2 regions of the Anaerobacillus sp. MEB173 genome follow, and region 1 is predicted to be linked to the other one. Evidence: riboswitches for the same ligand, from Rfam matches in the RefSeq annotation. Region 1 holds a riboswitch; the other holds the start of a gene.
What was found. Region 1 has a riboswitch for thiamine pyrophosphate ahead of ACJ2A9_RS09445 (ABC transporter ATP-binding protein). Riboswitches for the same ligand answer to the same signal wherever they lie in the genome.
Positions count from the first base shown of each region.

Region 1 (6,111 bases):
GCTGCTTGCCTTGCTGGAATTCCGACAATTGCGATGGCATATATTGGTGAAGAATTTTCGGTAAAGGCACTTACATTAGCCATAGGAGTTCATATTAGTGCAAATACAATCGGTGGTATGTCTGGAAGATTACTAAGTGGATTTGTAACTGACCTCTTAGATTGGCGTTGGGCGTTTATTGTCATGGGAGTTGTCAGTATTATTTGCTTTATTCTCTTTATTTTTTTACTCCCATCATCGAGACATTTTCAGCCGCAGGCTTTTCAATGGAAAGGAGCGCTTCGTGATTATACGCTTCACTTGAAAAATCCTGTTCTGCGCTATGCCTATTTAATTGGCGGATTACATTTTTTCATATTTGTTGGAATTTATAACTTTGTCACCTACTTATTAAGTGATGAACCGTTTTATTTATCAACAACAGTATTAGGTGTCCTATTTCTTACTTATATTGCTGGTACAGTAAGTTCTACTGTTGCTGGGAAAGTTTCTTCGACAATAAAACAATCGTATTGTGTAGCGATTGGAATTGGCATTATGGCGATCGCGGTGCTTGTAACTTTAATTGCTAATGTATTTGTTATTTTTCTCGGTTTATTATTACTTTGTTTCGGCTTCTTTTTTGCCCATTCCGTTGCCAGTTCATGGGTCAGCCGTCACGCCAGCTTTGCGAAAGCAAGTGCATCAGGCTTGTATTTAACCTCGTATTATTTTGGAGGAAGTCTCGGCAGCTTTTATTTAGGTTTCTTCTGGCACTGGTGGAGTTGGCCAGGGGTAGTAGCAGGTTCATTACTCATCCTTGTTGTGACAACCTTCTGTATGGTTGGAATGGTCAAAATAGATCGGGAAGAAGAAAGCACTGCACTTGATAAAATAACTGCAACGCGTTAAAAATTATAAAGAAAATTTGAGAAGACTGCACAACAATTTGTGCAGTCTTTTGTATGTGTATAAGGAATGCTGCATTAAATTACTATAATTCATTCTAAACTCTACATTTTTTTGCCGACTAATCTCTAGTTTTGTCATATACAAAGGGGATTAGAAAGAGATGAAGAATTCTTTTGTAAAACGGTACTGTAGCGCATATTTTTTAATTAATAAATCTGTTTTTTTTAGGAGATTATTCTTAAGGAGGGGATGTAAATGAAAAGAATGCTTTTGTTAACTGTTGTTCTGCCTCTAAGTTTATTATTAATCCTATCAGGTTGTAATGGATTCCAATTCGCCAAGATACAAACCGTTCAAGAAGATCATACTGATACAAATAATGAATGGAATGAAATCCCCTATGAAGCTGAACTTTCGTCGGATCAGCAGCATGCAGAAATAATAGACGAAGAGCGTCCTCATGCAGCAATGATTAATGAAACTTTACTTGAAGATGCTGCTATAGGCAGGTTGTTTTCTATTGAACAAAGGCTTGGCACCTTGCGTGAAGAGTTGGAAGAACAAAGGGGCAAGCCGATTGCAACTGGCTCCTATGAAGGTGGCGATTTTTATCAGTATCATGACTGTACATTTTTTATCAATCCAGAAGATAATCGGATTGTTGCGATAGCTGTACAAATGGAAGAGGAACTTTATGGCAGTGATATAAAAGCTATTTTCGGTAAACCAAACTTCGAAGGTATGAATCATATGGACGGGTTATGGATGATTGAATACTATGTAAATGAAAATAGTGTCACGTTTGAAAGTATTGATGAATTTAGTAAAATTGAATATGTTTGGTTAATGCAAGCTATTATACAATAATATTATGGAATGAAAAAAGAAGATCTTGATCACTCAAGGTCTTCTTTTCATTCTATAACTAGTTAGTCATATTCACAAAAATATCTTCAACTTCAGGAGCCTCATTAATTAGGCCTACTTCTAACAACCAATCAATTGTTTGCTGCCAAGCATCTTCAGTTTGAGAACCGAAGCTTTCGTTTTCAGTAGCCATTTTTGGTAAAAGAATTCCAAGACTTTGCTCTTCAACTTCACGAATGAGAGGGAAGTTTGCCTGATCTTGATTTTCAAATAAGATATCTAATGCTGCTTCGCTGTTGTTCTTAACATCTTCAAATCCTTTTGAAGCAGCACGCCAGAATGCTTCAATCACTTCTCTATTCTGTAGTAGATAATCATCATTTGTTACAATAACAAGCTCATAATAATTAGGAACACCGTAATCTGCCGGATTGAAATAACGAACGTCATATCCTTTGTTTTGTAAGACCGGGAATTCGTGATTAATAAAGGTTCCAATAACAGCATCGACTCGTTCACTAACAATGGAGGAACCTAATTCGAATCCAACATCAATTAAATTTACCTGATCAATATTCCCACCATCATTTTCAACCATTGTTTTTAGAAGAGGCTCATTTAGAGGAATGCCAGGATAACCAACATCCTTTCCTTCAAGGTCTTTTGGTGACTGTATGTCACTATCTTCTAAAATCATCATGTAGTTTAGTGGCTCTTTCACAACGGCAGCGATAGATACAACAGGGATATCATTTGCTCGTGCCATTATCACATCAGGTTGATACGTAATCCCTAATTCCACTCCACCAGAAGCGGCAAGATTAATTGGATCGGTAGGGTTAGTAGGGAAAATAAGTTCAACATCAAGTCCCTCTTGTTCGAAATAGCCTTCTTCAATGGCCGTGTATAAATACGTATGAACAGCATTTGGATACCAATCTAGCATAACTCTTACTGATGTAAGATCTCCCCCTGCACTTTCTTCATTTTGCAGTGGATCATCAGGTTGGGTTTCATTACCTCCACATGCAGCCACCATAATAAGAGTGGTCATTGTAATTAAAAGCAGCGATAATTTTTTCATTCATAATTCCTCCATTTTAACGAAATATTTTCTATAAGCTTAACAATTAAGAATAAACCTATTCCCAGTAATGACAACCAAACAATCGGGGCAAACACGCCTGCGCTATCAAATTGCGTCATCATTCGCCGACTGAAATAGCCAAGACCAGCATTTGCTCCTAGCCATTCGCCAATAGCAGCTCCTATAACACTTAATGTAACAGCTACCTTTAAGCCGGAGAAGAAGTAGGGGAGAGCGGCAGGGATTTGAACCTTAAAGAAAATTTGCTGATTTGTTGCTCCCATAGTCTTAAATAAATCAATAATTTCTTTACTAGATTGTCGCAGCCCATCATAGGTGCTAACAGTAATTGGAAAGAAAGTGATTAATACTGTTACAACTACTTTGCTCCATATTGAATAATCAAACCACAAAACGAAAATAGGAGCAAGGGCGATAATGGGTATTGTTTGAGATGCGATAACAATTGGAAAGAATGTTCTTTCAGCTATTGTACTGTGATTCATCCACACGGCTAGTCCTACACCAAACGTAATGGATATCGCTAAGCCAAACAAAACAACATTTAATGTTGCGGGAAAATGGACAAACAACAATACATCATTGAGTTCAGACATTTTCACGGCAATATCCATTGGAGTAGGGAGGATAAATTTTTTATTATAACTTTCAGCTCCGATTTGCCAAATAAACAAAAGAAAGCAAAGTAATAGAAAAGACCCACTGTAGTATTTAAGTGTTTTCATAGCTTCACCTGCTTACGCAACTCTTCAAGTAAGCACTGCTTTAATTGGATCACCTCTTTTGTATGGAGATCATTCACAGCTCTCGGTCGTGGTAATGGCACAACAAATTCCTTGTACGAGTCGAGAGGTTTTTCAGAAAATAGAAATATTTTATCAGAAAGAAAAATGGCTTCTTCCACATCATGTGTAATAAATACAACTGTTTTTCTCCATTGCTGCCATTGTTCAAGCAACCATTCCTGCATAATTAATCGTGTCATAGCATCTAATGCACTAAATGGCTCATCAAGCAGTAAGACATTTGTTCCACTGAGAATGGCTCGTAAAAATCCAACACGCTGTCTCATTCCACCAGATAATTGTGAAGGATAACTATTTTCATAACCTTCCAAACCAAAATCCTTCATATGTTTTCGTACAATTTCCAGTGCTGCTTTTTTGTTTGTACCCTTTAGTTCTAACGGGAGGATAGCATTTTCGATAATTGTCCGCCAAGGTAATAAAAGATCCTTTTGCGGCATGTAGCCAACCTTACCTAAGCGTTCCGTAATTACCTCGTTATTAATTAGTACTCTTCCTGCTGATGGTTGTTCTAGTCCAGTAATTAATCTGAAAATTGTACTTTTTCCTGAACCACTTGGACCTAATAAAGAGATGAATTCACCGTCATTAATAGAGAAAGATAGATTATGAATGACAGGTAGATTAGTATTCTTTTTACTGTTTTTGTAAGTAAATGATACTTGATCAAACTGTAAGGATTTATTTGACATTGTTTTCTCATTTCTTTCGTTTCTAATTTGTAATAAAAAAAACCACTCTCTATTAAAGTAAGGAGTGGTTTATATGTATGATGCATGAAAGGATAGAAGGTATCCTTTTGTATTACTTGCAGCATTAATCCACTTCCCTACGCTAGTGTTAACTAGATCAGGTTAAGGGTTAAGGCAAATGCCTCTCTCAGCCAGAAAGCACCCCTAGTGGTACTTCTATTTAGTTGTATGAAAATACATTATCACTGTACCATAGATGAAGTTTGTATTCAATGAACTTACTGTTTACTGATTAATCATAATTATCAGAATATTAGAACTTTTTGAAATGTCTAAAAAAATTTAAATTTATGGTTGTTTTTAACAGGAACCTGTTATATTATAAATTCATAAAATATAACCTGTAGTAATACAGATTGATACTGCAGAGCACCACGATATTACGTATGAATATTTTATTGTTTGTAAGTATTATATTTTTATAGATTTAAAAAAATAATCATTTATTGATTAAAAGGAGATGGATGTTATGTCAACAATTCAAGAACAAGCAAAGCAATTACAAGAAAGCTGGGAAAACAATTCGCGTTGGGAAGGGATCACTCGTCCTTATTCTGCTGAAGATGTAGTGAAATTACGTGGATCTGTACAAATTGAACATACATTAGCTCGCCGTGGATCTGAGAAACTGTGGAACCTTCTGCATGAAGAACCATATGTAAATGCATTAGGTGCATTAACTGGCGGGCAAGCGGTTCAGCAAGTGAAAGCAGGTCTCAAAGCGATTTATTTAAGTGGATGGCAAGTTGCTGCAGATGCAAACCTTGCTGGCCAAATGTATCCTGACCAAAGTTTATATCCGGCAAACTCTGTTCCGCAAGTAGTAGAGCGGATCAATAACTCACTTCAACGTGCGGATCAAATTCAGCATATGGAAGGTGAAGGAGATGTTGATTATTTCGCACCAATCGTAGCTGATGCTGAAGCAGGCTTTGGCGGACAATTAAATGTATTTGAGCTTATGAAAAGTATGATTAAAGCTGGTGCATCTGGAGTTCACTTTGAGGACCAATTAGCATCTGAAAAGAAATGTGGTCATCTTGGCGGTAAAGTATTAATTCCAACACAAACAGCTATACGTAACCTCGTATCAGCACGGTTAGCTGCCGATGTTTCAGGCGTACCTACACTTATCGTTGCACGTACTGATGCAGATGCAGCGGATTTAATTACAAGTGATATTGATCCAACGGATGCACCGTTCATTACTGGTGAGCGTACTCCAGAAGGGTTCTATCGTACTAAGGCTGGTATTGATCAAGCAATTGCTCGCGGTCTAGCATATGCACCATATGCTGATCTTGTATGGTGTGAAACTTCAAAGCCTAGTCTTGAAGAAGCGAAACAATTTGCAGATGCAATTCATGCTAAATTCCCAGGTAAAATGCTTGCATACAATTGTTCACCTTCATTTAACTGGGAAGCAAATCTTGACAAGGAAACTATTGAAACGTACCAACAAGAGCTTGGTAAAATGGGATATAAATTCCAATTCGTTACACTTGCAGGTTTCCATGCACTTAATTACAGTATGTTTGAACTTGCTCGTGGCTACAAAACTCGTGGTATGGGTGCTTACTCTGAATTACAGCAAGCGGAATTTGCTGCTGAAAAAGATGGCTATACTGCGACTCGTCACCAACGTGAAGTTGGTACTGGTTATTTCGATGAAGTAGCACAAGTGGTA
Region 1 is NZ_JBJMAU010000003.1:348,298-354,408, reverse strand. Features, by position in the region: gene ACJ2A9_RS09465 (MFS transporter) at 1-891, shown strand, start outside; gene ACJ2A9_RS09460 (hypothetical protein) at 1,147-1,758, shown strand; gene ACJ2A9_RS09455 (ABC transporter substrate-binding protein) at 1,817-2,842, opposite strand; gene ACJ2A9_RS09450 (ABC transporter permease) at 2,839-3,591, opposite strand; gene ACJ2A9_RS09445 (ABC transporter ATP-binding protein) at 3,588-4,364, opposite strand; TPP riboswitch at 4,482-4,580, opposite strand; gene aceA (isocitrate lyase) at 4,894-6,111, shown strand, end outside.

Region 2 (6,111 bases), on a different contig from region 1:
TATTTACGCACATAAATTGTACAGAATCCGCCATCACTAGCAATACCAATAACCGGACTCGATTTGTATTCCCTTTTTGCAATAATCATTGTTCCAGGAGCAGAAGGGTTATTTGTATTTTTTACACAGACGGGGATCCCTTTTCTAAACGCGGGAATAAGTGCTTCGTCATGGAAAACAGAAAATCCAGCATACGAAAGCTCTCTCATTTCACGGTATGTCAGTTCTTTAATTTCTTTTGGATTATCAACAACATTTGGATTTGCAACATACACTGAATCAACATCAGTAAAGTTCTCATATAAATCAGCATCAATTCCAGCTGCCAGAATAGAACCTGTAATATCTGAACCACCACGCGGAAATGTTACTAAGTTTCCTTCAGGAGAATAGCCGAAAAATCCTGGAAAAATAACAACACCATCACGATTACGAAGCTCATATAAATTATCGTACGCCTGAGGAAGGACCTGTGCATTTCCTGGCTCATCACTTACTAGAAGCCCAGCATCTTGTGGATTAACATACTGTGCTTCGATGCCTTTACTTTGTAAATAGAAGGCAACTAGCTTGGCGTTATTGTCTTCTCCGCTAGCTTTCATTAAGTCCATGAATTGCTCCGAGCTTTTTACTTCAGTCGCAAGACGCTCTTGCAGATCAGCTGTAATGTCATCAACAATTTTATCTGAAAGCTCCAACCCTTTGGCAATGTCACGGTAACGCTCAATAACAGCTTGCAATTCATCTTCAGCAGAACCATTAGCTAAAAATTGCGTTCCAAGTTGAATTAATAAATCAGTAACCTTTGTATCGTTTTTATCACGCTTACCGGGAGCAGAAACAACGACTATTTTACGTTCAGGATCAGCCGCAATAATTTCCCCAACTTTTCTAATTTGCTCTGCACTCGCTAATGACGTTCCACCAAATTTACATACTTTCATGTATATTTCTCCTCCATCGACTTATGTCAGTTATAGTCGTTTGAAAACTTTTTATTTTCTATCATAAAGCCAATTTGATTTCTTTTCTACATATTTTTATTGCTTAAGTAGAAATTTTTTTGAACATTAATAATTAGGAAACAGGCGCCAATTCCCCATGACTTAAAACTTTTAAGAAGATTCGATGTTTTAAAATATATCACATAGTTCCACTTTTATTAAATCGCAAAAATTGGGATATAGAGGAATCAGTATATATGAATATGACTGACCGTTGAACAGCTGTCGCATATGGTAAATCCTTCTTAAATACTAAAGGATAATGTGTATGTTACAAAAAATAGCAATTTATTTATCTGCTGAAACAACGAGCGAATCCATACGTACAGCCTAACTTAACTTTTTTGGAAAAAACTTCATAATTTTCTGATAACAACATATATTCTAAACAACCTTTAATTGTCGTCGGCCTCATAGCTACATAATTTAAAAGCGCTGTTGAGGTTGACGACTGTTTATAAAGCCTGCTATACATTTCACGTAATCTTTTCTCTTGCCAATCCAACCAATATTTGTTAGTCTATATCCAACAACTTAATGACAAAACGGGAGCTTGAAGATATCAAGCTGAGAGGGTAGCTAGTCTGCTGCCGACCGTAAACCTGATCTAGGTAATGCTAGCGGAGGGATTTTGCACTTATGGGATATGACTCTTACTGTCATATGTTTTGTAGCTATCATTTTTTATCTATGTATTTACAGTGGATAAATTAATAGACTATATACATATGTTTCAAGAGTCAATACACGTTAATCTCAAAAAACACAAAGACCGCCTCCAACTGAGCGGTCTTTTTTGCACTTAATAATAAACTACATTAGTGCTACGAGGTTAATAATGTATATTTTTTACTTATATTCAAAATAATGTTTTATCACTTTTTACTACTATAATATCCCCCCTCCTCTAGAGAAAATGGTTTTTTATTTTACAAGTTGTTTACTATTCATTTCTCAGGAGGTCTTTTCAATGACAAAGCAATCGGTTAATTTATCCCCTTTCCCAGGAAGTAAAAAAGTCTATCTTCAAGGTTCAAGAGAAGATATCAAAGTACCAGTACGTGAAATTGAACTAAGCCCAACGGTAAACGGTGACGAAGAAATTCTAAATAAACCCGTCCAAGTATATGACACAAGTGGACCCTATACCGATCCAAATTATGAAGTAGATATTCGTACAGGACTGCCAAGAATTCGTCGCAATTGGATTTTAGAGCGCGGTGATGTTGAAGAATATGAAGGACGAGATATCAAGCCCGAGGATAATGGTTTTTCATCAAGCGAACAGTCACAGAATACCGAGATATTTGATACATCAATGATTAAACCACTCCGAGCAAAATACGGACAAAACGTAACTCAACTTCATTATGCTCGAAAAGGAATGATTACACCTGAAATGGAGTTTATCGCAATTCGTGAAGGATTAGAACCTGAGTTTGTACGCAAGGAAATTGCTGAAGGGCGGGCGATCATTCCAGCTAACATTAATCACCCGGAATGCGAACCGATGATTATCGGACGGAATTTCCACGTCAAAATAAATGCGAATATTGGGAATTCAGCGGTTACGTCCTCAATTGAAGAAGAAGTGGAAAAAATGACGTGGGCGACACGTTGGGGCGCAGATAACATAATGGACCTTTCTACAGGGAAAAATATCCACACAACTCGTGAATGGATCATTCGTAACTCACCAGTACCAGTTGGAACCGTTCCTATTTACCAAGCTCTTGAGAAGGTGAATGGAATTGCTGAAGACCTTACATGGGAAGTGTACCGTGATACATTAATTGAGCAAGCAGAACAAGGTGTAAGTTATTTTACCATTCATGCTGGTGTACTTTTGCGCTATATTCCGATGACTGCAAAACGAGTAACTGGTATCGTTTCTCGTGGTGGTTCGATTATGGCGGCGTGGTGCTTGGCTCACCATCAAGAAAATTTCCTCTACACTCACTTTGAAGAGATTTGTGAAATTATGAAAACATATGATATCGCCTTCTCCCTTGGAGATGGTTTACGCCCAGGGTCGATCGCAGATGCAAATGATGAAGCACAGTTTGCAGAATTAGAAACTTTAGGCGAGCTGACAAAAATTGCTTGGAAGCATGATGTTCAAGTGATGGTTGAAGGACCGGGACACGTACCGATGCACCTCATTAAAGAAAATATGGACCGGCAGCTTGCCACGTGTGAAGAAGCACCTTTCTATACATTAGGACCACTAACAACTGATGTCGCCCCTGGATATGACCATATTACTTCAGCAATTGGGGCAGCAATGATCGGTTGGTACGGGACAGCGATGCTTTGCTATGTAACACCAAAAGAGCACTTAGGTCTACCAAACAAAGAAGATGTTCGTACTGGTGTTGTCACTTACAAGCTGGCAGCTCATGCCGCTGACCTTGCAAAAGGACATCCTAATGCGCAAAAACGTGATGACGCATTATCGAAAGCGCGTTTTGAATTTCGTTGGCGCGATCAGTTTAACTTATCCCTTGATCCGGAACGAGCGATGGAATATCATGACGAAACATTACCGGCTGAAGGGGCAAAAACAGCCCATTTCTGTTCAATGTGCGGCCCTAAATTTTGCAGTATGAGCATCACACAGGATATTCGTAAACTAGCAGCCGAAAAAGGCATCAATGAAAATACAGCTGTAGAACAGGGATTATCTGAGAAAGCAGAGGAGTTTCGTAGCCATGGCAGCAAACTCTATCAATAATTCTCATAATGCAGATCACTATGATAGAGTTGTAGAATTAAAAAGAAACATTAAGAATTTAGAAAACGAACTCCAATTCCAAAAAGAACAGCTTTTGCACATACAAAATACATGTGAACATCATTTTATAGAACAAGGATTAGTCAGAACGTGTCAGAACTGCCTCATGAAAGAAAGTATTTACTACTAGAAAAAAAGCTTAGAGAAATTCGTTTCTCTAAGCTTCTTTTGTCATATTCTTTTTACAATTTTACAAAGGCCTTAATTCTCCTTAAATAATTCCCTACACTGGCCACTTTTCTAATGTATACGCCATTTCCCAAAACATATATTCATATCGGCTACTTGTTACAAAGATCGATTCCATTCGTTGCTTCTCTTCATCTGAAGCTTTTTCTGCCCACTCGTCTAAACGGTTAATTTGTTCCTTTACGAGCTTTTCAAACCACTCATCTCCATACGTATCAATCCATTTTTGATAGATTGGGTGAGCCGGAGTTGATCCTTTATACTTCTCCCCAATTTCCCAATACAACCAGTAGCAAGGAAGAATTGCCGCAATACATTCGCCTAATGAGCCTTTATAAGCTACGGCAAACAAATGGTTCGTATAGGCAAGAGCAGTTGGTGCAGGCTCAGCAGCCATATGACCATCTTTATTTTTTGTAAGTCCTAGCTCTTTTGCAAAACCTTCATGCAGCATATGCTCTGCATCAAATGTTGATTTCGCATGAAACGCCATTTGCGACGTTGTGTGAAAATCCAATGCCTTCGCGGCGCCAATTGCTTGAACTTGTGCAAATCGAGAAAGATAAAACGAATCTTGCTGAACATAATAAGCAAAACATTCTAAAGGTAGTGAACCGTCAGCAACTCCTCTAACAAACGGATGCTCAAAGCTAGCATTCCAAATAGAATCTACTTTTTTTCTTAACTGTTCCGAAAATTTCATGATTTTTCATCCCTTCTTAATAAAATCATCCATTGTCACCTTAACACGTTCCCTATTTCATTTCGTATAAGGCGTTCATTAACAGTTGCTTTACCTGTACAAATTCAGTTGTGACCTTCATTTCTTTTTTTCTTGGTCGAGGTAATGTTACCTTAACTTCTAATACAACGTTAGTGGGACGCGGCGCCAATACATAGATACGGTCCGATAAGAAAATCGCTTCATCAATACTATGCGTAATAAATAATACTGTCCTTTGCATTTGACTCCAAATTTGCAGTAGCCAATCATGCATCTTCTCACGAGTCAATGCATCAAGCGCCCCAAATGGTTCATCTAGAAGCAATAATTCTTTTTTATGAAAAAAAGTTCGTAATAACGCAGCCCGCTGTTTCATGCCTCCCGACAATGCTTTTGGATAATAATCCTCATAGCCTTCTAAACCGAATAATGGAAATAAAGATAGAGCCTCTTCTTTAACCTCGTCTATTCGTTGTTTTGTTATTTGCGGACCTAACATGACATTCTCAAGAACGGTCTTCCATGGAAATAGCAAGTCTTTTTGCATCATATAACTGCAATGACCACGTTCTCCTTTAACATCGTTTCCATCAATCAATATGTCCCCAGCATTAGGAACTTCTAATCCTGTAATAAGATTAAATAACGTGCTCTTTCCGCAACCACTTGGGCCAATTAATGAAACAAATTCACCTTTTTTTAAAGAGAGGTTCATCCCATCAATCACTGGCTCACCACCATAAGAGTGATCCAAATTGCGAATAGTGATTTCCATAACAGCACCTAATTTCTATCGTAAAAGTATTTGTTTCCCTCTATTATTAAGGTAAAAATTTATTGGTCATTACTTCCTCTGTTAATACTTCTGTTTCAACCAAACCGGCATCAAGCAACCATGCTGAAAAGTCATTCCAAACTTTTTCGCTTTGGATTCCCCATTTTTCTGCGTTCCCTTGATATCTCGGACTTAACCATTGTTGTGATGCCCGAATTAGTTCAGCATTTGTTTCTGGACTTGCAGCAATCAAGATTTCAGCTGCTTCTTCTGGGTTTTCAATTGCAAATTCATATCCTTTAGACACAGCACTCATAAATTTTTCAACAAGTTCGGGATTTTGGTCAATCACTGTATTGTTACTAAAAATAACTGGGGAATAATAACTAAATACAGGATCAATATCCTTCAAATAGATCATATTGATGTCTTCACCACGAACCTCTGCTTCAATCCCGGTCCAACCGTAGAAAATCCATTGAAAATCAATCTCTCTCTTCGTATTAGCAAAAAAATCTGCCGAACCTACAGTTACACTATTCACAGCTGAAGGATCTACATCATGGGCATTTAGGACAGTAGTAAGAATTGCTTCTTCTTCCGCACCTCCAAAGCCACCGTATGT
Region 2 is NZ_JBJMAU010000033.1:1,799-7,909, reverse strand. Features, by position in the region: gene ACJ2A9_RS23085 (aspartate kinase) at 1-944, opposite strand, end outside; TPP riboswitch at 1,540-1,651, shown strand; gene thiC (phosphomethylpyrimidine synthase ThiC) at 1,975-3,738, shown strand; gene tenA (thiaminase II) at 4,022-4,690, opposite strand; gene ACJ2A9_RS23070 (ABC transporter ATP-binding protein) at 4,743-5,486, opposite strand; gene ACJ2A9_RS23065 (ABC transporter substrate-binding protein) at 5,533-6,111, opposite strand, start outside.
Region 2: another riboswitch for thiamine pyrophosphate. It lies ahead of thiC (phosphomethylpyrimidine synthase ThiC); the one in region 1 lies ahead of ACJ2A9_RS09445 (ABC transporter ATP-binding protein).